Regions from separate parts of the Pseudoalteromonas sp. 20-92 genome, predicted to be linked through region 3. Evidence: predicted binding sites of a transcription regulator. Region 3 holds the regulator's gene; each other region holds the start of a gene.
What was found. The regulator sigma-54, encoded in region 3, starts transcription at its own class of promoters, with help from an activator protein. The targets are predictions, from matches to a motif close to GTTGGCACGNNNNTNGNNT.
Positions count from the first base shown of each region.

Region 1: a site for sigma-54 is predicted at 5,516-5,534, ahead of flgJ (flagellar assembly peptidoglycan hydrolase FlgJ). Genes of this name have one in related genera too.
Region 2: a site for sigma-54 is predicted at 4,623-4,641, ahead of NRL14_RS16710 (DUF2726 domain-containing protein). Genes of this name have one in related genera too.

Region 1 is NZ_JANJGQ010000003.1:219,915-229,984, forward strand. It holds gene NRL14_RS04760 (flagellin) at 1-922, opposite strand, end outside; gene flgL (flagellar hook-associated protein FlgL) at 1,244-2,476, opposite strand; gene NRL14_RS04770 (flagellar basal body rod C-terminal domain-containing protein) at 2,479-4,482, opposite strand; gene flgJ (flagellar assembly peptidoglycan hydrolase FlgJ) at 4,484-5,479, opposite strand; gene NRL14_RS04780 (flagellar basal body P-ring protein FlgI) at 5,613-6,707, opposite strand; gene flgH (flagellar basal body L-ring protein FlgH) at 6,720-7,403, opposite strand; gene flgG (flagellar basal-body rod protein FlgG) at 7,420-8,208, opposite strand; gene NRL14_RS04795 (flagellar basal body rod protein FlgF) at 8,230-8,973, opposite strand; gene flgE (flagellar hook protein FlgE) at 9,150-10,070, opposite strand, start outside.
Region 2 is NZ_JANJGQ010000023.1:11,249-21,318, forward strand. It holds gene NRL14_RS16690 (peptidoglycan DD-metalloendopeptidase family protein) at 1-622, opposite strand, end outside; gene tyrS (tyrosine--tRNA ligase) at 946-2,145, shown strand; gene NRL14_RS16700 (cobalamin biosynthesis protein) at 2,209-3,153, opposite strand; gene mtnN (5'-methylthioadenosine/S-adenosylhomocysteine nucleosidase) at 3,154-3,861, opposite strand; gene NRL14_RS16710 (DUF2726 domain-containing protein) at 3,987-4,583, opposite strand; gene folE2 (GTP cyclohydrolase FolE2) at 4,699-5,619, opposite strand; gene arcB (aerobic respiration two-component sensor histidine kinase ArcB) at 5,852-8,170, shown strand; gene arcA (two-component system response regulator ArcA) at 8,184-8,900, opposite strand; gene NRL14_RS16730 (sensor histidine kinase) at 9,376-10,070, opposite strand, start outside.
Region 3 is NZ_JANJGQ010000004.1:20,061-30,130, reverse strand. It holds gene NRL14_RS05375 (YgiQ family radical SAM protein) at 1-162, shown strand, start outside; gene NRL14_RS05370 (protein disulfide oxidoreductase) at 346-897, opposite strand; gene mgtE (magnesium transporter) at 954-2,312, opposite strand; gene NRL14_RS05360 (HPr family phosphocarrier protein) at 2,414-2,686, opposite strand; gene rapZ (RNase adapter RapZ) at 2,730-3,575, opposite strand; gene ptsN (PTS IIA-like nitrogen regulatory protein PtsN) at 3,595-4,047, opposite strand; gene hpf (ribosome hibernation promoting factor) at 4,052-4,339, opposite strand; gene NRL14_RS05340 (RNA polymerase factor sigma-54) at 4,366-5,865, opposite strand; gene lptB (LPS export ABC transporter ATP-binding protein) at 5,935-6,660, opposite strand; gene lptA (lipopolysaccharide transport periplasmic protein LptA) at 6,657-7,199, opposite strand; gene lptC (LPS export ABC transporter periplasmic protein LptC) at 7,189-7,743, opposite strand; gene kdsC (3-deoxy-manno-octulosonate-8-phosphatase KdsC) at 7,740-8,291, opposite strand; gene NRL14_RS05315 (KpsF/GutQ family sugar-phosphate isomerase) at 8,292-9,263, opposite strand; gene NRL14_RS05310 (calcium/sodium antiporter) at 9,267-10,070, opposite strand, start outside.

The DNA.
Region 1 (10,070 bases), on a different contig from region 3:
CTAAAATTGTTTGGCTAGCCTGTTGTAAAATCTGCATCTTGGTTAAATTAGCTGTTTCTGCAGCAAAGTCAGTATCTTTAATACGAGAACGTGCCGCTGATAAGTTTTCTGATATATTCGATTGGTTACGAATCGTTGATTGAAAACGGTTTTGAACCGCACCTAACTCAGCGCGTTTTTTATCTACTACCGCAATTAAAGAATCCATGCCTGCAAATACTACTTGTGCATTTGCTTGGCTAGATACACTAATAGCTGTAGCTACGAATGACGCGGCAAATGTATCTGTAGTTAGTGCTGCACCACCGATATCAGAAGCACCTTCAGCAAGTCCTGATAAGCGATTACCTGTAACAGCACTTGCCACAACAGCAATACCAGACATTGTAAAACCACCATTAGCTGATACACTGTTTACACCTGCAGTAGCACCTACATTTTGCATACTAAAACCAATAGTTTGCACTGCATCAGCACCGACTTGGAAATTAGCATCATAACTACCATCAAGTAAGTTCTGACCACCAAACGTCGTATCTTCTGCAACACGGTTCACCTCTGATGATAAAGAGCGAATCTCTTCTTGTATCGCTAACCTATCTTCATCTGTATTAGAACCATTTGATGCTTGTTGAGCAAGTGTACGAATACGTTGAAACATTGATGTTACTTCGTCAAGTGCTCCCTCAGCAGTTTGTGCTAAAGAAATACCATCGTTTGCGTTACGGTTACCTTGATTTAAGCCATTAACTTGTGCGGTTAGACGGTCTGAAATTTGAAGTCCCGCTGCATCATCTTTTGCGCTATTGATGCGCATACCAGATGATAAACGTTGGAATGATGTATCTAATGCGTTACCAGAATTGCTTAATTGTCTTTGTGCGTTTAATGCACTAACATTTGTATTTACATATAAAGCCATAATATCTCTCCCGAAGTAAACTTATCATTTACTCTCAAACTTACTAGATTAAGCAGTAGTTGTTATTTCAACGCTTTGCTTGGTTAATTAAGTTATCGGTCCCTTTAAAAAATCCTTTAGCTTTTTTTTAATTTTTTTATTCTTTATTTTTAACTAACTGTAATTTAATGGTTTTACCTATTTCAGTAAATTAAATAACACGATAGAAAACACTTGTTTATTTTTAATAATAAAAACCAAGTAGCTAAATTTAAAGGGGATAATCTTAAAAAGAAGGGAAAGATTCGAATAAGGCAAGTTGTTGCCTTATTCTTTGTAAAATTATAGATAATCAAATAATGAAAGGTTGGCTAAACGGCCAAAGGTTGCCTGAGATGCTTGAAGAGCTGTTTCTTGCTTTGTAAGTTCTGTAATAGCTTCAGTTATATCAATATCAACTAAGCCAGATCTTGACGATTTGTTATTGATATCTAAATCAGTATTTGACTGCTGTACTTTGTCTGCTGTATTAATTCGACCTCCAAGACCTGCTTGAGTAAGCGATACATTGTTCTTTGCATTATTTATCTGTACTAGTGAGTCAGCAAGAACTTCCTTAAATTCTTCTTGTGTTAGGCTAGGGTTCGTTAATCCTGCAATTAATTCATTCATTGAATTTAACACATTCTCTTTTTTAGGAGCTTCTAACGCAAAATCAACTTGTCCGCTGGCAACTGGAGATATACTAATTTCTAGACCTGCAAAACTAATCTTGGAACCACCAAAGTCACCTGCCGCCAATATTGTTCCACTCTGTTCAATTTGATAAGTATTTGGAGTACCCACAGTTGTTATAACATTTATTGTATTTGAGCCAATAGGAGCCGCGGGATCTGGGTCAAAATTAGATTTATGAAATAAGTCAAATTGCCCTTGTTCTGTTACAAAGACTTTAGCACTCGTTATACCACCAATCACAGTTCCGTCATTTGATGTAACATTTAATCGAGCGTCCACTTTTTCAAATGCATCAAAACCATTATCGCTCGATTTTATATCAACACCTTCAGTTATTTTTATCTTGTGTTCACCTTGATCCCCACCATATACATATATACCTGTTGATGACTCAAGTGCATAAGTCTGAGTATTATCTTGATAGCCTGAAAATATATATTTTCCATCTTCTGTTTTAGAATTCATTAAATCTAGCACGCTACTTTGAAGTGCTTTTATTTCTTCAGCTATAGACTCTCTGTCGACATCATCATATGCGCCATTACCTGCTTGAATAGTCAATGTATGTGCTTTTTCAAGTGCACTTTTAATTCCTTTGAGAGCTGCTTCCTCTATATTTAAACGGCTAGTGAGCATTGTAATATTTTTAGTGTATTGCTCATTACTTTGTATACGATCTGTATACTGCAAAGCACGAGCCGAAGCCGACGGATCATCCGAAGCTGTTAAAACTCGCTTTTGTGTATTAACTTGCTCTTGCGCTTTGTTTACGCTTTGTTGATTATTTAAAATTGAATTCAAACTATTTTGATACATTAAATTATTTGATAAGCGCATAACTACCTCGCAGCACTAAGTAAAGTGTCAAAAATGGTACGGGCCGTCGCTAAAACTTGTGCTGAGGCTGCATAAGATTGTTGAAAACGTAATAAATTAGCAGCCTCCTCATCTAGATTCACTCCCGAGAGTGATTCGTACCATGCTTCTGATTGTTGAGCGAGTGCTTCAAACGCCTCACCATTTGTTTTCGCCTGGCTGGTTACCACACCAATATCACTTACTAATCCCGCGTAAGCTTGATTAAATGTTTTATGGTTATCTGCATTCGTACCCGAAACCACATTTTGACGAACTAACTCTCCACTTTGTAATTCAGCAAGCTTTAAACCATTTCGATTATCATCAAAGCCACCTTCGTTAAATTCTAATGTGAAGGTATCACCCGTAGCAGTTGTGCCTTCTAAATCAAAATCGAAACCATATAATTCAAATCCATTACCTGCTTGCTGTAACATATTCTCTGCCGGAGGCGTTATCGTAAATGTACTGGTATTAACTCCATCTGATACTGTATATTCATCCAAGTTGGCTGTTTTAACTATCGAAATAGGCCCATTTGTAAGCCCAACTGGAGAAGAACTAAAACTGCCTGTTGTAACATCCGTAACTTCACCCACAGTAATTGTTGCAGAACCTGTATTATTAATATCGTTGGCGGTTCTAATTGGTGCGGCTAATGCTAAATCTTCACCACGCCCTGTTGTCAAAGACATACTTGCAGCAGCTTCTGAATTAAGCTTTATTTGAAACTGATCACCTGTATTTCCGGTCCCCGACACATTAATCTGTAACCCATATGACTCACCACTGGTAATAGTAGATGAATCTATAACTCCAGCAACTATATTTGCTGTTGAAGGGTTACCCAGCGGTTCACCTTTATTATCAACCGGCTGAATTTCTACTGTTGTGCCACTAGTATATGTAACTATGAAATCACTTGCCGGCAATTCACTACCCTTACCTGGCTCGAGCGTTGCTGTCATGGTTGAACCACCAGTATTGGCTGCATAAGCATAACCGCCGACTGCAGGTATATTAAATATATTGCCACCTAACTCACCATTAGCATCCATACCAAGCTTATTTTGCTCATTAAAAGAATCTGCAATAGCCAATCCCATTTGACCAATTTGATTTTGTGCTGGTACTAAAATATCGTCTCTAAATGCAAGTAAGCCGCCAATTTTTCCTTTCAATTTACTTGTATCAACTTCGAGAGGCACAACTTTACCACCATTAACATCAAGCTTAAGCTCTTTAAAATTAGGATCTGGGTCACCTCGCATGGAAAATAAATTAAAAGACCCATTCTGCATAACTACTGCTTCACCTGTACCCATAAAAACAAGCTTTTCACCGTTGGGGCCATCAAGTGTTTCTATATCTATAAGTTCTGACAGGTCACGAATAGCTTTATCGCGCTCATTATATGTAGAGCTAGCATCAGCTGCATTATTAGTACCATTTACAGCAGCAATATCTTGATTCAACGTGCTTATTTTCTGAACTAACCCATTAGCTTCATCAGTGAAAATTTCGAGCTGTTCGTTTACTATATTTTTTTGATCGAACACAATTCCTGAAAGCCTATCCATTTGATTTATTAAATTTTCAGCATCAGTCATCACTAGCGAACGCGAAACCGTTGAAGATGGCTGGTTAAGTGCTCCTTGAACATTGTTAAATAAAGAGTTAACGCTTGTAGATAAACTATTCGATTCTTCAGAAAATAAAGTATCAACACGATTAGCTTCTACCACAAATTGCTCAAAGAAAGTTTTATTCGATGTATCTCGGTTTAATTGTTCCTGAGCAAACTGATTCAGTAATCGGTAAGTTTCACCTCGACCAACCTGATTATCAATCATGGTTGAATGCTCCGTTCGTTCACGAACATAACCTTCAGTATTTACATTTGCGATATTTTTGCTTGTCGTCTGCAGTAGCTCTGAGTTAGCCCTAACTCCAGAACTGGCAATACTTAATAAATTAAACGACATATTACTTTACTCCTTGGCTAATAACGTTTGCCGCAATATCTTTTAATTCAGTACTTTTCAGTACTTGTTTTATTTTGCTAGCATAATTTGGATCGGTTGCATAACCCGCTTTTTGTAACGAATCTAAAAAGTCGCTTGGCTTTGCTGTATTTTTTAATGCCTCTTGATAGCGTGGGTTTTGTGTCAAAAAATCAACAAAGTCATTTACACTTTCTTTTATTGAGTCATACGCCCTAAAGCTTGCTTTCTTTTTGACCGCTGTACCTTGCTCAAATTCGAGTGTGACTTTACTGGCTTTTTCACCTTCCCAGCTTTTATCTGATTTAATATTAAATAAGTTATTTGAACTGTTACCATCACTTTTATTAATGATATGTTTACCCCAACCAGTCTCAAGCGCTGCTTGCGCAACCATTACAGCCGGGTTTAAACCAATTTTCTTTGCTGCCGTTTTAGCGTGTTCCCACACAGAGCTAACAAACTCTTCAGCCGATTCAAATACCGGAGTCTCTATTTTTGATTCTGTAATATCCACGTTCATGTTCGTACTTACAGGCTCTACTGATTTATTATTATTTTCATGAGGAAGTTCTGAGCCCACTCGCTTATCACTTAAAAAGTCCGCTGTTGTTCTCAAAACAGATCCGGGCATAAAGTTTTTACCATCAGGGGATAACTGTTGAACGATTAAGTCTGCAAGGCCTAAAGAACCATTTGATGATAGTTCTGTCGATAATTGTTGATCGTGCATTTCTTCAAAGAACTTAACCCCACTAGAATTAAATGGGCTTTCTTTGTCCTCAAATGCTTCGTTTGCCTTGCGCATACTTTTAAGTAACATTTGAGTGAAAATTGCTTCAAATTGTGCAGCGGCTTTTTTTAGCGCAGCCTTTGATGCATCAGTCGATGAATCACCACTGGTTAAGGCTTCTTTACGAAGTGAATCTAAGTTGCCTAAATCAAAAAAGTTTTGCTTATCGAGATGATTTGTTTCCATCAGCTTTTTGACACAATAATGAGTAATGCAATTAAAATGCAAAAATTGAGCCAGTTGACTAACTTTAAATTAGATATATTGCGAGGGGGATGATTTTGCCCTAGTAAAAATGTTACTAGGGCGTATTTAAATACTAAATAACAACTAGTTGACCGTTTATTGCACCAGCCTCTTTTAGCGCTTCAAGAATTGCCATCAAATCACCTGGTGCAGCACCAACTTCATTGATTGCTCTGACTAAATCGTCCAAGCTAACACCTGGATTAAATACAAATGCACGTGAATCATCCTGATTCACATCGATAATACTTTGATTAGTAACGGCGGTTTCACCTTCACTTAATGCATTAGGCTGAGATACATTTTGTTGCTCTGTAATCGTCACAGTTAAACCACCATGAGTAATTGCGGCAGGCTGTAGCTTTACATTTTTCCCGATTACAATCGTACCCGTACGAGAGTTAACAATAATTTTTGCTGCGTTATCCGCAGGGGTAAACTCTAAGTTTTCAAGTGTTGATAAATACGATACACGTTGTGATGCATCTCTTGGGGCAATAACACGAATAGATGCAGCATCAATTGCCTGTGCGCTATTGGGACCAACTAAGTCGTTTATCGTACTTTCTAAACGTTTCGCTGTTGTAAAATCTGGGCGATTTAAATTAAAAGTAATATAGTCGCTTTGCATAAATGGACTTTTAACGGCACGTTCAACAGTAGCACCATTGGGAATTCGACCGACGGTGGGTGTATTTATAACAACCTTGCTGCCATCCAACCCCTCAGCTCCTAAGCCGCCAACAATAAGGCTACCTTGTGCTATAGCGTATACATTCCCATCAACACCTTTTAAAAATGTTTGAATTAAAGTACCACCGCGCAAACTACCGGCGCTGCCAATAGACGACACGGTAATATCAATTGTTTGTCCTGGTTTTCTGAACGCAGGTAACTCTGCATGCACAGCAACAGCAGCCACATTTTTAATTTTAGGGCTTAAATTAGCCGGCAGTGTAATACCAAAATTACTTAACATGCCCTTGAAACTCTGTTGGGTAAACTTACTTTGCTCGCCAGTCCCAGGTAAGCCAACAACTAACCCGTAACCCACTAATTGGTTAGAACGCACACCTTCAACCATAGAGATATCTTTAATACGCTCTGCATGTGCCGAAAATTGGCATCCCAGCAAAACAATTAAACAAAAAAACTTAAATACATTCATATTGAATGTCCTCTAAAAAGGAAAGAGCGAGCTACTAAAAAAGCGCGTTAACCAACCAGCACTTTGTGCCTCTTGGGTTTGCCCTTTTCCTGAATATTGAATCCGTGCATTGGCTATTCGGTTTGACTCAACCGTATTATCTGAGCCAACATCTTGCGGGCGCACTAACCCTTCTAAGCGAATAAACTCTTCGCCTGTATTAAGAGTTAACCATTTTTCACCTCGAATAACTAAGTTACCGTTTGGTAAAACACGCATCACATTAACCGATATATTGCCAAATAAACTATTTGATTGATTTGATTTAGAGTCACCAGAAAACGATGAATCACTGCCAATTCCAAATTGAATACTGTCGCCACCGATATTAACCGGAAGTCCCCCCAAACCAATTACAGGGTCAAGGCTCGTGTCAGATTGCTTATCTGTTTCTGTTTTTGCCGCTTTTGTAGCTTGGGTAGATTCTTGCAATTTAACCGTAATGATATCGCCGGTACGCAGAGCTTTTCTGTCCGCGTATAAATCGTTCGACACATTCGTGTTAAATAAAGAGCCAGTTGCTACAACAGGTTCTATATTTGGTTCTGGGTACATTGGCGCATAGTAAGGATCGTCTTGCACTATTTCACTATTTTGTGTTGATACACACCCACTTAAAAATAGAGTGCCTGCCGCAAATAACATAATATTACGCATATTCTGCCCCTAAACCTTACAGTTGCTGATTGATATAACTCATCATTTCGTCGACGGCTGAAATTACTTTTGAATTCATTTCATAAATACGTTGAGTTTCGATAAGATTTACCAGCTCTTCTGTGACATTTACGTTTGATGTTTCAAGAGAGCCTTGAATTATAGTACCTAACCCCTCAACCCCAGGGTTACCCTGCACTGGAGCACCACTCACTGCTGTCTCGGTATATAAGTTTTGCCCGATAGGCTCAAGGCCCGATGGATTAATAAAGTCACTAATGGTAATCTGACCAATTACTACGTTATCGGCTTGACCTGCAACACGCACAGATACTTCTCCGTCTTGCGAAACAGTAATTGACTGTGCATCATCAGGTACATTCATTTCAGGTTGGACAACATAGCCAGCACCCGATGTAACAACTCGCCCGTCACCGTCCGTAGTAAATTGGCCATTACGTGAGTAAGCAATATTGCCATCTGGTTGTAATACTTCAAAAAAACCAGGGCCTGAAATCATCCAGTCAAGTGAATTTTCAGTAGTTAGCATATTACCTTGCGAAAAGTTTTTTTGATTCGCTACAACTTTGGCACCCGCCCCTAGCATTAAGCCCGATGGCATTTCGGTATCTTGCGATGAACGACCGCCAGGCTGATTAATATTCTGATAAAGTAAATCTTCAAATATAGCGCGGCTTTTTTTATAGCCCACCGTACTGGCATTTGCTAAATTATTTGAAATAACCGAAATATCAGTTTGTTGAGCATCAAGCCCTGTTTTACTAATCCATAATGCAGGATTCATAATAATGTCCTCATTTTAAAGTTAAACTATGCGTAACAACTGATCTTGACGTTCGTCAATTTCTTCAGCTGTCTTCATCAGTTTGACTTGTAGTTCAAATTGGCGTTGATGACTTATCATATCGACCATTTCATGAACTGGGTTCACATTCGACATTTCTAAGGTTCCACTCAATACTTTTACATTAGCAGAAGTATCAACAACTTGATTTGGTTTTGGTCTAAATAAGCCATCATTACCTTTTTCAAGTTGTGAGTTATTTGCTTCAACTACTTTTAAGCGATCAACCTCTTCTAAAAAATTCGCTGGTGCGCCTTGCGGACGAACCTGGATAGCACCATCTTGGCTAAATTCAATTTTTTCAATCGGTACAGGCAGTATAATCGGACCACCTTCGCCAATAACTTGGCGGCCATGACTTGTTACCAGCATACCTTCTGCCGTGATATTAAGCGTACCTACTTTAGTGTAAGCTTCATTACCCGACGCATCTTGCACACTCAGCCATGCGTTATCGCTCATTGCAATATCTAAATCTCTGCCTGTTTCAACTATGCCACCCGATGTCATATTTGAACCTGGACGTTCTTGCATCGAAAATACACGGGTTGGCAGCCCTTCACCAAACGCTTGCATAGAACGCGCTTGAGCAAAGTCTGATTTAAAGCCTGTAGTATTAGCATTCGCCAAATTATTGGCTTTAAGGGCAAGCCCCTGTAGGCTCTGCTTAGCACCAGAGGCCGCAATGTAGACCATTTTGTCCATAACATCGACTCACATAAAAAAATCTATAACTATACAAATGCAAAATAGATGCCAGATCACGATTGACGTAAAATTAAGGTAATAAATAAACATTTCTTGCAGTAGATGATTCACAGACTAAAAATAAAAAGGCTGCAAAATGCAGCCTTTTTATTTTTAGTTTAATGAATCTTAGCTTATCGAATCTGCAGAATACTTTGCTGAATTGTTGAGTTAACTTCAAGCGCTCGAGAGTTAGCTTGGAAATTACGCTGAGCACTTATTAAATCAACAAGTTCATTTGTTAAATTAACATTTGATTGCTCTAATGCGGATGAATTGATAGAACCTAATGTACCAGAGCCAGGCTCACCAGCAATAGGCTCTCCCGATGTTAAGCTCTTTTTCCAAGCTGTATCACCAACTTGTTGTAAGCCTTGTGAATTTGAAAAACGCACCATAGCAACCTGTCCTAAGAAAGTTGAATCACCATTACTATAAGAAGCAACAACTTTCCCATCAGAACCAATATCAATACCCGCTAAACGACCTACAGTTGCACCATCTTGTTCTAAAGCTTTCACCTCAAAGCGGCTTGCATACTGAGTTGGTACTTTATTTGCTGTACCTGCTTCGTCGCGCCAGTTCAGCTCAACACCTGTATCTGGAAAAGATGCACCATTAGTTAATAACGTAGATAATCCAGTTGTGGCACCTGCTGGTAAAACTAGTTCATCAAAAGTAGTAGCGCTTGTGTTAGCAACTCCATTTGTAGTTTCAGGTAAACCATTTGAACTAAAGCCAATCGTCGTTAAAGCGGTGTACGGGGTTGTAGTTTGCTCTCCACCAGAGGTGGGATCAATAACTTTACCATCTAAGGTAGCATGTATATCCCATTCGTTAGGGTTGGTTGTAGGGTCTTTTTTTACAAAAAAGTATTGCAAAACATGTGCCTCACCTAGCGAATCATACACAGTCGTCGAAGTCGATGAATTATACGTAGCACTTTCTGCTGGATCAAAAGCAAGTGTAGGTGCATCAACACGCGAATCTAAATTAAATGAGCTGTAGACGCTCGAAGTTGCACGAGGCGATCCAGAAGAATCTGGTATTTGCAA
Region 2 (10,070 bases), on a different contig from region 3:
CCCAACCAAATATGTCAGCAAAGTTCATTATTTGGCGTTCGCTTAAACCAGCTGCAATTGCTGAAGTCCAAAAGTTGTTAGATATTTCGCCGCCAGCGGTTTTGGTTAGCGTTTCAATTTCTTTGCTATCAATAGCTGTATCGTAGTTACCTTCTTCATTTAAGGTAACAAATAAAGTATCTGTTTTTGAAATTACATAGCGCAGTTGAGCTAAGGAGCCATCTTCAGCTGTCGCAAAACTAAGTATTTCACCTGGGTGAATTTTAGTCAGTTTGCGAGTCTCTGCATTAGTGTTAATTAGTTTATGAAGCGTTTGAGCCGAAAAACCAGCACGCTTAAAGATAATTGCTAAATTGTCGCCATTTTTAACTTTATGATCGACAAAGTCGTATTCTGGTAACTTTTCTGCTGCTTGCTCTGAATTTAACTCAGTTAATTTTTCGTTGTTATCAACTTTAACTTGTAACTCATAGCGCTTACCAATCTCTAGTGCATTTACACTATTATCTTTAGATGCAGTTGCTTTTTCAGAAGGAAGAAAGAGCAAGCCGGCAATAGCAGAAACCAAACCTAGAATAAGCAATTTGTGTTTTTTGGGGAGGGTGTTAACCACGTGAACCATAACGTGCCTTTTTCTGCTGTCAAGATAATAAATACATAATATTGCAGGATATACCTAATAATGTGCGAATACTAGTGTTTTGTAGATTTAAACTAACGCTGAATTGCGCTAGAATCGAGGTTTGAAGACCTTTTTTAACTGCTTCGTTAACTCAGACTATACGTATTATGTTTAGTTGCATTAATCACTTAAAAAGTTATTTTAATTAGGTAAAATTTGTTATGTTAGTTACATATATAATCTTGGTTTAAACCTGTATTAAATCGAGATAACGCAACTAGCTAGTCGCCTCTTTCGTTGGCAGAATTTTGGAGTAATACACAGTGGATTTACAAACCGCTCTTGCAGAGATAAAACGCGGTGCAGAAGAAATATTAATTGAAGACGAATTAGTTGAAAAACTAAAGACGGGTAAAAAGCTAAAAATAAAAGCGGGTTTTGATCCAACAGCACCCGATTTGCATTTAGGGCACACTGTACTAATTAATAAAATGAAAACCTTTCAAGATCTTGGTCATGAGGTTATTTTCTTAATTGGTGATTTTACAGGCATGATTGGTGACCCAACAGGCAAAAATGTAACGCGTAAACCACTTACTCGTGAAGATGTACTGGCCAATGCTGAAACGTATAAAGAGCAAGTATTTAAAATACTTGATCCAGCAAAAACAACAGTTGCGTTTAACTCTACTTGGATGGAAAAGTTAGGCGCTGCAGGTATGATAAAACTTGCTGCTAATCAAACCGTTGCGCGTATGCTTGAGCGTGATGATTTTAAAAAACGTTACGGTAGCGGTCAGCCAATTGCGATTCATGAATTTTTATATCCACTTGTACAAGGTTGGGATTCGGTTGCACTAGAGTCTGACGTTGAACTGGGTGGTACTGATCAGCGCTTTAACTTGTTAATGGGCCGTGAGCTACAAAAAGTAGAGGGTCAAAAGCCGCAAACAGTATTAATGATGCCATTACTTGAAGGCACTGACGGCGTTCAAAAAATGTCTAAGTCGCTTGGTAACTACATTGGTATTACTGATGCGCCAAACGATATGTTTGGTAAAATAATGTCAATTAGTGATGTGCTAATGTGGCGTTATTACGATTTATTAAGCGCGCTTTCTATTGAGGAAATTGCAGCTCAAAAAGAACGTGTTGAGCAAGGTACTAACCCGCGCGATATTAAAATTGAGCTCGCAAAAGAGTTAATAGCGCGTTTTCATAGTGAAGAAGATGCACAAGCTGCTCATAATGATTTTATTCAACGCTTTCAGAAAAAAGCGCTGCCAGATGAAATCCCTGAGCTGACAGTAACAATTGCCGAAGATGCTATTTTAATTGCTAACTTGCTTAAAGAAGCAAACTTAGTCGTAAGTACATCAGAAGCAATGCGTATGATTAAGCAAGGTGCAGTTAAACTTAACGGTGAAGATAAAATCACCGATACCAAACTTGAAATAGCAAAAGGCACAACGGCTATTTACCAAGTAGGTAAACGTAAGTTTGCAAACATCACTGTAGCTTAAACACAGTTTAAAAACGTAAAAACCAGCCTCGGCTGGTTTTTTTGTGCTCGTATTTTGAGCTCTTTAAATCACTTTTAATATTTCTATGCTGACTATCACTAACAACCAAAATACACGTGCCTGATTCAGTCTATTAATTATTACGGGTACATCATTGGGTGTGGGTAATCTATCAGTACCAATACGCATTTTATTAAAGCGAGTTCCAAAATAAACAGCTGGTCCGCCTAGTTGTACCCCAATAGATGCAGAGCATGTACTGAGTAGCCAGCCCGTATTTGTTTGATAAAAGTGCCGGCCATAATGCTTTATATAATGCATGCCTTGTTTGCTTGCTCTACTCGCTGCAATAGTTAAAGCGAGTAAGCGCATAGGAATAAACTCAATGATAAACAAACTTACTTTAAGTGGCTTTAAAAACGGGCTGTTAGGAGAGATATCTCCACGCCATGCTTGCAGTATTAAGGTAAGTAGTCGATAAGCAAGGGCGGCAATGGGGCCAAAAGCTAAAAATATAAATATAACTACGAAATAGTATCGAGCAGTGCGCAGTATTAAACTCTCTATTAATGCTTTGATAATACCAGCAGATGAAAGTCTGCTTACATCACGGACAAGCAGTGGTTTTAGTAATTCGCGTGCTGTCGATTTTTGATTTTGTTTAGTTAGTTTTGCAATACGCAGCGCTTTTTTATCAATACTTTTACTTTCGAGGCATAAATATAAAATAAGGCCTGCGAGTAATTCAGGGTAAAAAGCGAATTCAAGCAATAGCACCACAATAATGAGAATGACACTTAAAATAAGCGTGCTTGCGAGTGTTGCAGCTAAATATTGGTAACTTTTAGGTTCTTTGCTTTTATATACACGCTTACCAATAGCACTAAAAACAGCATTTAACGCTGTATTGGGGTGATACCAACTAACAAGAGGAATAAAGCGCTCAGCAAAGAGCGCTATAATAAAGGCAATAAAGTCCAAATGGTTCTGAACAATATTGCTAAGCATTTACAGAGATACTGCCGTTAGCTTTTCTAAAAGTGCGACGACCATTTTAGATGAATTGATTGATGCTGTTTCTAGGTATTCTTCAAATGACTGCGGTGATTCTTTTCCTGCAATATCAGACATCGAACGAATAACCACAAATGGTGTATTAAGCGTAAAACATGTTTGTGCAATTGAAGCTCCTTCCATTTCAACGGCAAGCATTGTAGGAAAATCGCTGCGTGCTTTATCAATGCGTACAGGGTCACACATAAATGTGTCGCCAGTACAAATTAAGCCCACTAATGTTTTAACATCACTAATTTTTGCGATTGTTTGCTCTGCTGCTTCAACCAATTTAGGGTGAGCTGCAAAGCCTGCTGGCATTTGTGGTACTTGGCCAATCTCATAACCAAAAGCAGTGACGTCTACATCATGGTGACGTACTTCTGACGAAATGACTACGTCGCCAACACTTAGCGATGGATCGAATCCACCGGCTGAGCCTGTGTTAATTACACAGTCAGGTTTAAAGTTATCGATAAGTAAGGTGGTTGCAATAGTTGATGCCACTTTACCAATACCAGATTGAACAAGTGTTACTGTGTTGCCAGCTAGTTCGCCAGTGTAAAAAGTGAAACCTGCTTTAGTTAAAATTTGTGGATTTTGCATAGCTTCGCGTAAAATTTTAACTTCTGGCTCCATTGCGCCAATAATACCAACATTCATAATGTTTAATTCCTGAGTTTGAATGACTTGATTATACGTGAAGTTAGCCATAAAAAACAAAAAAGCGAGCAGTTTTCACGGCTCGCTTAAAATACTTTTAGAAACGTGTTTAGCTCAGAGTATTACTAAATTTCAGCTAAAGCTGTTGTTTGTGCCTTTGCTTGAGAAGGAGATAGTACTGCCGGTTTATGAACACGATTACGAATTGGGCGTTTTGCTTGAGAGGCGCCAGGTTTACCAATTTTATACATAATAGCATCGCGTACTTCAGAAGGGCGGTATCCCGACTTTACTTTCATTCGAATATGAGGAATACCTGCTGCTTCAAGTGCACCATTAACAAACCAATCACGCTGTGCTTTGTGGCCATCTTTATTTGCGTTATTAACTAAATCAACTGCGGCTACAATAGTCATTTTATCTTTATCGATTAATACAAAATCAAGTTGTTTATTTTTTGCTTTAGCAATTGCTGCACGTTTAGATTTAGGTGATAAGCCTTCTTTACAATCAATTACATCGACTAATTTTACGCGGCTTACAATTTTGTATTGATCGCCAACAGCACGTTCTAATAAACTTAAAAAGGCACTCTCTACTTGTGTAAATACGCTCTGCTTGCGAGTAAATGGATACGGATTCCCACCATCGTCACTAAATTTTGATACAACAACAGACGCACCCACAACTAATACTAAAATAGATAATAAAGCGAATTCCATACGGTAACCTCATAACAACAAATTGACACTGCATAACTAAAGCAATTAGTGTGCCTAAATAATGTGTATTAAGGTTTTATTGTTATCGCGTTTTTATGCTTTATTCAGTTTATGGTTAAGCTTGATAACCGTTAGTGAGCCCTTTAACTGCAATAGCAACTGCATCATGGGCATGGAGTGATTCATAATGGTTTATTTGTAGCCAATAATCTGCGTAATTATTATGTTCAAGTAATGCTTTTATTTTACGTGCAGCATCTTCGCAAAACATTAAGTTTTGACCATTCAAACGAGCAAACTCCTGTTCATCTTCGCGCTTAACTGCGGCTTGAACAGGTGTTTTTAGTTCCTCCTCAAGCATGTTTATTAAATTTACGACGTCAAATTCATCAGTTTTGCTATTAAGTTTTACTTTTACATTAGCAATAGAGCGTTGTGAGTGAGGGGTGGCAACAATACCTTGCGTTGTACCAAGCCACTCATGTACGTCTTTCTGGCTCAGTGTTTCTTGATTAAACTTCTCACTAAATGCATTTTGTATCAGCTGACGAGCAAGCGCCGCTGAACAGGGACAGGTTGAAGAATAAGTAACGTCGACTGTTAGCTCATAATGAATATTGTTATTTTCAAGTGTACTAGTGAGCGTAATTGGATAGCTTTTCCAACCTGTTTTACCACTTAGTAGTGATTTACGGCGTAATGGTAGTTCAAATTTAAATTCAATTTGTGCTTTATCGCTCAGGCCTTCGTGACTAGTAATAAATGTATCGAGTGCTTGCGCTATAGTTTGAGGGTTAACTTGCTGCTCAGTAGACAACATATCAAGGGCTAAAAATAGGCGCGACATATGAATGCCTTTAGCCTCTTCTTTGTGAAGGTTAACAAATGCACGGGCTTTAGCATTAACAGTAACAGGCGCTAAATCACGGGATTCGAAAATGAATGGCAGCTCAATTTCACCCATACCAACCCAGTCTAATTTACCTGTTTGTAAAGCGGGGGCGGTGTCAGCTATATCGGGCATATTAGTTTGCATGGTATGTTACTCGTTAATTGCAATGATAAGGCGTCGTATTTTACACGAAATAATCATCTCCTGAAATGAGGACTTTAATAGTGTTTACTTTCGAGCATGAATTTTTTCTGTTTTTGTCGCACAACATGAAAATAGCTAATAGAAAAATGCTAAAATCGGCAAAAATAGTATGTTTAGCAATTTTTACTGCCTTACTTATGTTTAAGCACACCGCTAAGAGATAAAATTACGTATGACCGATTATTCTTTGAGCCCTTGGGTTCGGGTACTTTCCAGCTTAATAACACGATTTGGTGAGTTTAAAACTGCCGCTATTTGTTATTCTTTATTATTAGCCGCATCTCTTATTTTATCGAGCATGTTTTATTATGTCGCAATAGGTGAATTTCACTTTGTTGATATTTTAGCCGTGGTTTTTTTTGCTGCTGTTGTGTCTCCGCTAATTATTAGTGTGCTACTCAATTCAATCCGTCAGTTAGACGCCTCATATGCATATTTAGATAGCGCAACCAAACAAGAAAAATTACTAAATCAGACGCTTAAAGATAATATCAGCCGATTAAATATTGAAATTGATGAACGTAAAATGGCATTTCATGCTAAGCATCGCGCTATTGAAGAGTTACGCCGAGAAATAGCAGAACGTAAAAAAACACAGCAAGAGTTAGCACAACAAAGTATGTTGCAACGCTCTATTGTTGACTCATCACCTGATTTATTTTATTACCGCGATAACAATGGTGTGTTTGCTGGATGTAATAAAGTATTTGAAGAAGTAATGGGAAAGTCCAGCAGTGAGCTTATTGGTAAAACAGTTGAGCAAATATTTCCAAGTGATTTTCTATCTGAAGTTTTAAGAACCGATAAAGAAGTAGAGCAAAACCATCAACCCCTAACTATCGATGTTGGTTACGAAGTAAACGGTGAAACTCGTTGGTTTGAACTACGTAAACTTCCTTTTATTAATGATGAGGGCGATTACATAGGTTTACTTGGCTTTGGCCGTGACATCACCAGCCGAAAAGAAGCCGCGCAAGCACTTGAAACAGCATATAAAGATAAAGGGAAGTTTATTGCAACATTGAGTCATGAGTTACGTACTCCGCTAAATGGTATTGTTGGGTTAACTCGGATGTTACTTGATACGGATCTTAATAAACAGCAACGCAGTTGGTGTAATACAGTCTTCTCGAGTGCTGAAACATTAGGTAATATTTTTAACGATATTATAGATTTAGATAAAATAGATAGAGAACAACTCGATATAGCCACTAATTCAATTAATGTTTCTGACTTTATTAATGACGTTGTGAATTTTGCTGGGCTTATTGCTGAACAAAAAGAACTAAAGTTTAATATTGAGCGTCATGGTGTGCTTGACGTATATGCAGAGTTAGATCCGACCCGATTGCGCCAGGTTGTATGGAACTTAATTAATAACGCTGTTAAGTTTACTCAGCAAGGTGAAGTTAAGCTTGTTTGCCGTAGAGAAAATCGCTCTGAAGGCGCTTGGTTAGTCATGAAAATTTCAGATACAGGCCAAGGCATACCGCAAGAGCAACTCCCACGAATATTTGATATGTATTATAAAGCACCAGATATAAAAGGGACTAATGCAATTGGTTCAGGAATAGGACTTGCTGTTACGAAGGCCTTAGTGAGTGCTATGAATGGTATTATCACTGTCGATAGTACCGAAGGGAAGGGCAGTTGTTTTACGGTTCAAATACCGTTAAGCCTCTGTATTGCTCCAACGGAACAAGGTTATGTTGGTCGAAGCCTGCATATTTTACTGGTAGAAGATGTGCCGCTCAATGCAGAGATTGCGACTAACTTATTAGAGCAGCGAGGACACGAAGTATTATGGGCCGAAACAGGTGAAGATGCTCTATCTTTTGTTGAAACTGAAGACGATTTAGATTTAATTTTACTTGATATGCAATTACCAGATATAAATGGTGACGAAGTAGCTAGGCAGATACGAGCAGATAGTTATTTTGATAAATTACCGATTGTTGCACTTACTGCTAACGTTCGAAGCGCAGAAGAAGAGCTTGCGGGAATATCAATACAAGGAGCACTTGCTAAACCTATTAATACAGTGAAGCTTGATAAAATGCTTGCTGACCTATTCGATATTAAAAAAATAGAGAATAAAGCGCCTCAGTTAAAAGTAAGTGCAGAAGCACTTAAAGGCATTGATGCTCATTTACTTGATGTTGAGACAATAGAAGACTTTGTTAACTCAATGGGAGTGGTTGTATTTAAACGCAGTAGTCAGTTGTTTGAAAAGTTAAACCCACAATACCAACAAGAGTTACTTGCTTCATTAAATAGCGGTGATAGAGAAGAGTACAAATCGGTAGCGCACAAGCTTAAAGGAGCCGCTGGATCTGTTGGTTTAAATGATGTGCAACTTCATGCAAAAGTAATGGAATATGGCGCTATTGATGAAACTGATGAAGTTTTAAACGAATGGTTAGATGTTCTAGCAGATAAAATAAATGAAGGACAACAAGCCCTTCATTTATTTTTACAGCAATTAGAGTAAATGTTCGTTCTAATTAGCTATCAATTTTACCAATAAAGCGATAACCCTCACCATGGATAGTGCTGATTAACTCTGATGTTGAGTTGTCGCTTTCAAAGTGTTTACGAATACGACGAATTGTAACATCAACAGTACGGTCGTTTGCACGAAGCTCACGGCCCGTCATGTGTTTAATTAATTGCTCACGGCTAAAAATGCGGCCAGGAGAATCAAGCATTAAACGCAGTGCTCTGTACTCACCTTTAGGTAAACGCTTAGCATCACCATTGGGAGATGTTAGGCAACGGCTGTTTTCATCAAGTTCCCAACCATTAAATGTAATAACACCATTTGTTTCTAGTGCTGATTCTTCACCACCTAGCGCTGTACGTGTAATTAGGTTACGCGCTCTAATTGTCAGTTCGCGTGGGTTAAACGGTTTAGTGATATAATCATCAGCACCAATTTCAAGCCCCAAGATACGATCAACATCGTTATCTCGACCCGTTAAGAAGATTAGGCCCACTTTGCGCTTTTGGCGTAATTCACGAGCTAATATAAGACCGTTTTTACCTGGAAGATTGATATCCATAACTACAAGATTAACGTCATCGTTATTTGTAAGCTTGTCATGCATGTCATCGCCATCAATGGCTTCAATAACTTTGTAACCTTCAGCTTCAAATAAACTAACGAGGTTTAGTCGAGTTACGTCTTCATCCTCTACGATTAGAATGACTGGCGTTTGCATTATTAATTAACCTTTTGGATTATTTACAAAAAAATCGGTATTACACATAAAACCGATTACTAGAGATTATAGGATTATATCCAATTGTTAACAAGAAAAAACAATGTGGATAAATTTTAAACAGTAGCGTATTCAAAGTTTACTAAAAAGGGCCGTGCAAAAACTACTGTTTAATAGATATATCTACGGATGTACTCATTTGAATAGTAAAGTCGAAGCCATTTTCTTTTAATAATCGATACATCCATCAATTATGTAAAAGTGCTTAAAATAATCAAACCAATTCAAAGCGAAATTATATCATCATCTAACCTTTCATCAATGTATGTGATATCACAAAGATGATAAAGTTCACAAATGACTTCGTATTAATTATTTAATATTACGTATTTTACCACATGCACTCTTTATGTGGTCATTAAGTAGTAATTCAAGGACTAAATTTTAAATTAATGTACTTTTTAGTTATATTCCATTAAGGAATTGTAATTATAAAGCGTGCACCCTGTTGTTCTTCTAGATCAAAGAGTATTCGCCCCCCAAGTGATTGCGTAACTAAATTATAAACTAGATGCATTCCAAGACCGCTTGCACCTTGCCCTCTTTTAGAGGTAACAAAGGGGTCAAAAATTCTATGCTTAATACTGTTATCTACACCTTGGCCATTGTCACTATAAACGATAGTGAGTTGTTTCCCGATTAGCTCAATATCAAAGCGTATTTCGTTGTTTTCAGCATCTAAAAAACCATGAATTACAGAATTAAGTAATAGCTGTTGAAATATTTGCTGTAACGGCTCTGATTTACTCTGTATGGCTAAATCAGTAGGACAATTAATAGTAACGACAGGGTTTTTATCGGTAAGCTCTGATTGCATTGATGTTAGAACATCGCTGATAAGCTTATGGATGTTTAAATTGGTATTGTCACCATCATCTTGGATAACCGCAACTTTTTTAAAGTTAGAAATTAAATCAGCAGCGCGATTTAAGTTACGATAAATTAAATCAAGATTTTCTATACCTTCATCTATAAAGTTTTTTAATTGGTTAGACGTAAGTTTTTTATCATCAAAGCTTAGTTTTATATCAGCGAGTTTATCACGCAACAATGTAGAGCCGGTGATCCCAAGTCCAATCGGTGTATTAACCTCATGAGCAACGCCTGCAA
Region 3 (10,070 bases):
GGACCGAACTGTTTAGTGCCTGAAGAAGGGCGTGATGAAAAAATAGGTAAAGGCGGTAAAAAAGGCGGGCGACCAGCATTAACGCGACATACCGGTTTTAGCCAATTTAAAAAGGCAAACACTAAACCAAAAGTAGGTGGTAATCGTCAAAGTACACGTTAGTAATTCAATCTGCCAGTTATTAGTTTAATTGCGATACGCGCTTTTCAGCCTTCGTAATACGTAAGTTGAGTTAACCTTGCTCTTTATTATCAATATTATTGTAGATGATAAAGAGTGAGCTTTTAGAGCCCCCTCTTTGAGCTGCGCGTATTTAGTGCCTATATATTTGCAGTCAGTTCTTCCTTATAACGTTGATGATAACCACAAACGTAATTTAAGTGACCATAACGGCTGAATACCTGTTAGCCCTTGCGTCATTTTATTATCTTTTAAGATTATATAAGATGGCGTGACTTGCCCTTGCCAATCGGTAAATATCTCACTGTGTTGATCGTTGACGGTCGTAAAACTGTAGCCATGATCATTTAGATAGTTATGTAGTTCTTGATCAGAACCTGATTTTATTGCGATGCTCACGACAGGATAATTATTCTCGTTTGCGAGTTCGTTTATGGCAGGGGAGGTAATACTACAAATAGAGCACCAAGTTCCCCAAAAATACACAAGGGTTGGTTTATCTTGGCTCATTGCTGCTAAATCAATGTTTTGCCCTTTATAATCTGTTAATTGTAATTGAGGATTTGCTGGCATGACAGGTTGTCGCCACCAATTGACGGCAGTATAAATGACGAAAAATATAGAGCCATATACCAATACACTTTTTAATATTGATAACCCTTTTTGTTTTAGCGTTTTTTTAGGTGTCTCTTTTTTATTCTTGATATTCGTTGTCATAGTTGCAGCTTTACCCTAAGTATTTTTTACTTTAGTTATTTGCAAAAATTTCTAATTTATACCAGCAACCAGGTAGCAGTTCCTAAAAAGGCGAATATACCAACAATATCTGTCACAGTGGTTAGCACCACACTCCCTGCAAGTGCGGGGTCTATATTCATTCTTTTAAGTATTATTGGAATACTTGCGCCAGCCACACCAGCCACGACTAAGTTCATAAACATAGCGAAGGCAAGTACACCACCAAGCATAAAGTCCCATTGCCATAGGGCAATAACACCTGCAATTAATAATGACCACAAAATACCGTTTAATGCACCAATGGCAAGTTCTTTCATCATTAAAAAGCGTTGGTTTGTTTGGTTTATATGGCCTACCGCAATACCGCGTATAACAAGCGTTAACGATTGACTTCCTGCAACGCCACCCATAGAAGGGACAATACCGTTTAGTACCGCCAAAATAGGTAAAACATCTAGTGTTCCTTCAAAAAAGCTAGCAACAAAGGCCGCTGCAAGTGCGGTTAGTAAATTGACACCTAACCAAACTGAGCGCTTTTTAGAGCTTTTGAGTACTGGCGCAAAGGTATCTTCTTCATCATCTAGACCGGCTAAGCCTAGTAAACTATGCTCTGCATCTTCTCGAATTACGTCAACAATATCATCGATAGTGACACGACCAAGTAATTGATCGTTATCATCCACAACAGGTGCTGATATCCAATTATGGCGCTCAAATAGTTGCGCGACTTCACTTTCATCCATTGAAATTGGGATTGATTCACAATCTTCATCCATTAAATCGCGAACAATTTTTTCAGGTGGGTTCGTTAATAACGTACTCAGTGATAGAGCGCCTATAAAACAGTTGTGTTTATCAACAACATATAGATCATCTGTACCTTCTGGTAGCTCCCCACGTAGCCTAATATATCTAAGTACAACATCGAGCGTTACATCAGGGCGAATGGTTACCGTATCGGTGTTCATTAGCGCGCCAGCTGAACGCTCTTGATATGAAAGTGCTTGTGTTGCACGTTCACGGTCTTGAATATCCATAGCGCTGACAACGTCTTTATAAACGGTGTCTGGTAAACTACGGAGTACTTCACCTAAGTCATCGTGGCCCATGTCTTCAGTTGCGGCTGCAATGTGCTCAGGTTCCATTTGGGCAATAATGCCTAAACGAACATCTTCGGAAAGCTCTTCAAGAACATCACCTTGTACATCAGGGTCAACCAACTGCCAAAGTAGTCGGCGAATTTTATGCGGCGATGACTCTAATAATAATGCGGTATCACAAGGAGCTGTTTTTGCTAACATCCGCCTAACTTGAACAAATTGACCACTGTTAAGCGACTTTGTCACTTGTTTTAATTGTTGTAGTGGATAGTCTTGTTCAAAAGCTTCAGGCATTGGCGTCCTTATTGATTTTTATATAACTATGGATAGGGAGGTTTATTAATGGGGTAATTAACCACATTTAGTTTATCTTAGTTTCGGTTTTTAGCTAAGTGCTATTCTTCTTCATTAAAGCGTTGTGCTATCAATTGACCAACGGCATGTAAAGCTTGTTCGGCATCAGGGCCCTCACACACTACTTTCACCTCTTTTCCTTGACTGCTTTCCAGTAGCATTAAAGCCAATACACTGTCCCCAGGCGCTTCTTTATCATCTTGATATATCATGATTGAGGCATCAAATTTAATAGCAAGTTGCGCTAATACTGTTGCGGCTCTTGCATGAAGTCCTAATTTATTTTTTATTAAAAAAGTGTCTTCTAAACGCATAAGTTACTCTACCTAAGCTGAACAGATGATTATTTTGAATGAGTTATTTTTCTTGTTCTCTATGGCGGATTTTTACATTTGGATGTGTCATCGAAAAACTTTCACCAATCGTTTGTGCTAAATATACTGAGCGATGTTGCCCACCAGTACAACCTATAGCAATAGTTAAGTAGCTACGGTTATTTCGCTCTAAATGTGGCAACCATGTTTGTACAAAAGTTTGAATTTGCCAAGTGAACTTTTGGACAATGCTGTGGCTGGCTAAGTAATCCTTTACGGGTTGGTCTAAGCCATTTAAAGGTTTTAATTCTGGCTCCCAATGTGGGTTCGGTAAAAAGCGTGCATCAAAGACATAATCAGCTTCCTTAGGAATGCCGTGTTTAAAGCCAAATGACTCAAAAGTAACAATGAGTTGTTTATCTTTTTTACCCAGAATTTTTTCACGAATTGATTCAGCAAGTTGATGAACACTTAAATCACTCGTGTCGATCATATAGTCAGCGCGAGTAGTGAGAACATCGAGAAGTTCTTTTTCTTTTTTTATTGCTAAATCAAGAGGTAATGAGTCAACTGATAACGGGTGTAGACGGCGAGTCTCAGAAAAACGTTTAATTAATGTTTGATCCTCACTGTCTAGATAAAACAGAGTCGGTTTAGCAAAGCCAGGTAAGTATTCAAGGATATCGTTAAATTCATCTTGCTCTTTTGGTAAATTACGGACATCAATACTAACTGCAATTTTGTCGTAGTTATCAGATACACTTCTCACTAAAGAAGGTAGCAGATTAATTGGAATATTATCTACGCAATAATAACCTAAATCTTCAACTACGCGTAAAGCAACCGATTTTCCAGAACCGGAACGGCCACTTATGATAATTAATTCCATTTATCACCCATTATGTTAATTACGATTGTTCTACAATAACTTGATACAGTTCAGTATCTGATTTTGCGCTGCGTAACTGTTTACAAAAATCTTTATTATTTAGTTTATCAGCTATCGTTGCGAGCGTCTTTAAGTGCTGCTGGTTATCGCCATCAGGTACGATGAGTGCAACAAATATATCAACAGGGCGATTATCTATTGCATCAAAATTAATAGGTGTTTCGCTTACTAATACGAGTGCTAAAGGCTCTTCTGCGCCGCTCATTCGCCCGTGAGGGATTGCAATGCCTCTTCCTATACCAGTGCTTCCCAGTTTTTCTCTATTCATTAAGGCGCTGAGAATATCTTGTTGAGAAAGATATGGGAGCTTGTCATGAGCAAGTTGACTGATGAACTCTAAAATTCTTTTTTTACTATTAAAAAGGACCGCAGCTCTGCTGCAGTCCTGGCATATAAGTGAACTTAATTTCATAATATTAGTGTCGAGCAAGCTTCTCTTTGTGTTTAATAACTTGGCGATCGAGCTTGTCAATCAGCGAGTCAATGGCGGCGTACATATCTTGATGTTCAGTAGAGGCAAATAACTCAGCTCCACTTACATGAATCGTTGCCTCAGCTTTTTGGTTTAATTTTTCTATATCAAGAATGACATGAACATTATTAATATGATCTGAGTGTCTTTCTAGCTTCGCAAATTTGGTATTTACATAATCTCTTAATGAATCAGTTACTTCTACGTGACGACCAGTTAAGTTTAGTTGCATAAGCATTACCCTCTTTGTTTAGCGTCTTAAATCAAACTTTTTCGCTGATTTGACGGTGGAATAGCTAGAGATTCGCGATACTTTGCGATTGTACGTCTCGCTACTTTTATTCCTTGCTCAGCTAATATATCTGCAATTTTACTATCACTCAATGGTTTTGCTGAGTTTTCTGCTGCGATTAATTTTTTAATGAGAGCGCGTATTGCTGTTGATGAGCATTCGCCTCCATTTTCAGTACTTACATGGCTTGAGAAAAAATATTTAAGCTCAAAAATACCGCGAGGTGTATGCATATATTTTTGAGTTGTTACGCGTGAAATAGTTGATTCGTGCATTTCGACCATTTCTGCTACATCATTTAAAACCATTGGTTTCATGGCTTCGGGGCCATGCTCAAAAAAACCTTGTTGTTGCTTAACAATACAATTAGTTACTTTTAATAGTGTATCGTTTCTACTTTCTAAACTTTTAATAAACCATTTAGCTTCTTGTAGATGCGAGCGAATAAACTGGCTATCACCACTTGATTTAACGGTGCGTGACATTGCTGCATATTGGCTGTTGACTCTGATTTTAGGCATGCTATCTGGGTTTAGTTCAACAACCCAGCGACCTTTTATTTTTTTCACCGATACATCAGGAATTACATACTCAGATTCTTCTCTAACTATAGTATCCGCCGGTTTTGGGCTAAGAGTATGTATTAAAGTCATTATTTCTTTAAGCTCTTCTTCTTTGAGCTTTGTTTTTTTCATTAATGTACGATAGTCGCGAGCAGCTAATAGATCAATGTGCTCGGTTAAAATCATTTTTGTTTCATTAATATAGGGTGTTTCTTTATCGTATTGGTTCAGCTGAATACATAAGCATTCTTGTAAACTACGTGCTGCAATACCAACAGGGTCAAACAATTGAATTCGTTTTAAAACAGCTTCTATTTCGTCAAGTTCAACTTCGTTGTCTTCTTCGTTCTCTTGATTAAAACTTTCTAAAATTTCTTCGCAGCTCAGCGTTAAAATACCCGAATCATCGACGGCTTCAACAATCGCAATCGCAATCGCTTCATCGGTAGGACTAAAGGGAGTCAGTTGTAGTTGCCACATTAGGTATTCGTGGAGCGTTTCAGTTGAGGAGCCTTGGTATATAGATTCATCTTCAGGCATTGGTCCTGATGATGACGCTGGGGCTGCGCTCATATATTCATCCCAACTAACATCCATAGCCATTTCATCACCTAGCGTATCTTTAGCAAGTGCTTCACCACTGTCTTGCTCATATTCGCTCGGAACATCATCAGCATTTGCGCTAACAGTGACATCGTCGTTATCTGCTTTTTGCTCGTTTTTACCAGCAGAATCTTCGGCGTAATCTTGTTCTTCAACCTCTAATAGGGGGTTGCTGTCGAGTGCTTCTTGTATTTCTTGCTGGAGATCCAATGTACTGAGTTGCAACAGGCGAATTGCTTGTTGCAGCTGTGGAGTCATTGTAAGTTGCTGGCCCATGCGCAGCTGTAATGATTGCCTCATGTATCTCTAACAATCCTTTTATGTTGTTATAATTAATACTAGCAGATGCTTAAAGACATGGCGTAAATGTTACAGCCTAAATTGCTCGCCTAAATAAACATCACGTACTGTTTTATCGTTTAATACGTGTTCTGGAGTGCCTGATGCAATTAACTCACCATGAGAAACTATGTAGGCTTTTTCGCAAACATCAAGAGTTTCTCTTACATTATGGTCGGTAATTAACACACCAATACCACGATTTTTAAGATGTTCAATTATTTTCTTTATATCTAACACTGAAATAGGGTCAACACCAGCAAAAGGCTCATCAAGCAATATAAATTTAGGATCAGCGGCTAGTGCTCGCGCTATTTCAACTCGGCGACGCTCGCCTCCTGATAATGCCATACCTTGGCTATCACGAATGTGCTGAATACTAAATTCATCTAATAAATTGTTAAGTGTGTCTTCTCTTGCTTGCTTATTTAGCTCTTTACGTGTTTCTAAAATAGCCATTAAATTTTGATAAACAGTAAGCTTTCTAAAAATTGATGATTCTTGGGGTAAGTAACCAATGCCTAATCTAGCACGACTATGCATAGGTAAAAGAGTAATATCGTTATCGTCGATAGAAATCTTGCCTTTATCACTAGGTACAAGGCCTACAATCATATAAAACGTTGTGGTTTTACCTGCACCATTAGGGCCAAGTAACCCGACTATGCTGCCAGCCTTTACTTCCAGACCTACATTTTTTACAACTTCGCGGCCTTTATAACTTTTAGCTAATAGTTCTGCTTTTAATGTACTCATGGCTGACCTTTATCGTTTTTTTCTTTTTTAGTCTCAATAGGTACTAAAATAGTATGCACACGATCGGTTGAGTTTTCGTCTTTTTCAGCGCTAATTAATTGCTGTTGCATATCGTAAGTAATACTCTTGGCATTTATTTTTTGACCCGCTTGCGATACTTGTGCATCGCCAATAAGGGTTAAAAATCGTTTAGCTACATCATAACGAACTTCGTTTGCGCTGGCGCTCATTATAGTGCCATCAGTTTGTTTTTCTTCGAAATATGCAGGGCTACCAGTTGCAATTAGTAGCTGTTTATTATCGCCTAATTCATCACGTTTATGTACTTCTAAACGGTCGGCTGTAATACGGCGGTTGCCGTGAATAATCTCAACATTTTTTTCAAAAATTCCGACGTTTTCTTTTAATTGGCCTTCTTGTTTGTCGGCACTTATTGATATTTGATTCGCTGCAGGTTGAATCGCTTGTTCAGCAGCGCTAAGGTTGAAAGCTAGTATAAGTGTCGGAATAATAAGTATTTTTGAAATTTTATTGGTCATAATATATAGTTCGCGTATGGTTAATAAGTTTTATCACTTCAGTTTTTAAATCGGCTTCAAGGCCTTTACCGGTGATCTTTAAATTGGGTCCCGTAACAATAACGGGTTGCTCTGAACGCATCGTGAGTAGTTTTATATCTACTTGAATATTATCCGCATTAATCTTGTCTATCATTGCATTATCAGTAAGATTCTTGGCAACCACGTTACCTTCTAAAATTAATTGTTTTCCTTCATATAACGTTGCTTCGTCTGCATTTATTCGCCATGTTTGTTTTTCGTTATATAAGGTGAAAATGGGCTTTTCAAAAAAGGTAAAGCCTAACTGTTGATATAATTCCATTTTAGCAGCTGTAACTTTATGATTAATTTTACCATTTTCATCATAGGCCGTTTGTTTTAGCTCAATAGCAATATAATCAGGCTTAGCGATAACTTCAGCTTCAACCTGAGCTGTCATATTTGTTTGTGCAAAATAAGGGTACCAAAGCCAAACCATACAGCTGATGAATAAAACGCTTAAAATTATGCGCGCTGTATTCATGAACTAGTACCTTTGCTAGTAAGTGGTTTGTCGTTCTCTAGCATAAGTAAGTCGGTTAGTTCTCTCACTGCGCCAAAACCACCCAGCATCTGTGTCGTGTAATGTGATAAACGCTTGATTAGTGGGTGAGCATCGTTAACTGCAACGGCAAACCCGACTAATTCCATTACCGGCATATCGGGGCCATCATCACCAATGTAGGCAATTTGATCATCACTTAGGTGAAGCTTGTTTTTTAGCTCTTCGTAAGCAATAAGCTTGTTTTCTTGACCTTGATAAATATGTTGTACTGTTAAACTGGTCATACGTTGTTGCACTATCTGCGAATGGCGACCAGTAATAACAGCAACTTCAAAGCCACTGTTTATAAGCGCTTTAATGCCAAAACCATCTTTTGTATTAAATGCTTTGAGCTCTTCACCTTGATTGCCAAGATAAATTCGGCCATCAGAAAATACACCATCAATATCGCATATAAGTAATTTTACTTTTTTAGCACGTGCTTTTGCATCAGCACTCAGCGGTTGATAGAGTTCTTCAAATTGCATTTATAATACTCCTGCTTTTAATAAGTCTTGCATATTTAGTGCGCCAATAGGCTGGTTTTGCTCATTAACAACAATTAAGCCATTTATACGTTTGTGTTCCATTATATTAAGCGCTTCAGCAGCTAAAATATCTTGTGTCGCTGTTGTGCATGACCTAGTCATAACAAGGTCTATTTGTGTTGTATGAATATCTAGTCTTTGCTCTAAAATACGGCGTAAATCACCGTCGGTAAATAATCCCACTAGCTGATTACTTTTATCAACAATGGCTGTCATACCAAGGCCTTTGGCTGACATTTCAATAAGTGCATCTTTTACGGTTTGTGAGACGCTAATAATAGGTGTATTTGCGCCGCTGTGCATAACATCTTTTAAGGTTAGTAATAATCGTTTGCCTAAACTGCCCCCAGGGTGAGAAAGCGCAAAATCATCGGCGGTAAAACCACGAGCTTCTAACAGAGCCACTGCCATCGCATCGCCCATAGCAAGAGTCGCTGTAGTGCTCGCCGTTGGTGCTAACCCTAAAGAGCATGCTTCTTTTTCTACTTTAATGCATACATGTACATTTGCATGTGTTGCCATGGTCGATTTAGTATTGCCTGTCATGGCGATTATTTTTGCGCCAAGGCGTTTTAAAACAGGGATAATATTTAAAACTTCACTCGTCTCACCTGAGTTTGAAATAAGCATGACAACATCGTTTTTGGTGATCATTCCTAAATCGCCATGGCTAGCTTCGCCTGGGTGTACAAAAAAGGCAGGGCTTCCTGTACTTGCAAGTGTTGCTGCAATTTTATTACCTATATGGCCTGATTTACCCATGCCAATAACAATAATTCGACCTTCGCAGTCAAACATTAATTGGCATGCTTGATGAAAATTTTCATCTACATATTGCGCTATGTCATTAAGTGCTTGGCGTTCAATATTGAGAACACGAAGACCCTGTTCGATAAAGTTCAGCGTCGTCATTATTTACCCTACTTGACTAAAAATATACCCTTGGTAGCCCAAAAATGCGATAAGCAATAAGCCACCTTCCACTCTATTGATGCGTTGGGTGCCTCTAAAGTTCAATGACATGATGATAAGAGCAAATGTTGCACCAATCATAATGAGTATATCTCGACTCGCTACTGACGGATCGATAATGGATGGATTAATAATACCTGCGAGCGGTAACACAGCCAATATATTAAAAATGTTTGAACCAACAATATTGCCTAGAGCTAAATCATCTTCATTTTTTAATACACCGGCAATTGAAGCTGCAAGCTCCGGTAAGCTCGTGCCAATGGCAATAATAGTTAAGCCAATGACTAGATCGCTTAGGCCAAAGTATTTAGCTATGTCGACTGCGGAACCAATTAAAAAATGTGAGCTAACAGGGAGCAGAACCATGCCAATAACTAACCAAAATACCGCTTTTTTAGTTGGTACATCGTTAGGTACGTCGTCACAGGCTTCTGTTATAAATGGGTCATCTTGGTTTTTTGCGCGCAGTGAAATAATAATCAAACCGCCTATAAACACGATAAAGCCAATAAGTAAGGCGATACCTTCGGCTAATGAAAAATAATTGTCTGAAAAAATATACCAGGTAGCGAATGATATCAGCAAGACCAGTGGCATTTCGCGTTTTAATGTACTTGAAGATACAGACAGAGGTCTAAATAACGCTGTAATACCTAACACAAATAGAATGTTTGTTATGTTTGAACCGACAGCGTTACCAACTGCAGTATCTGTTTTATTTGCGAGCGCTGCAGAAGCGGAAAC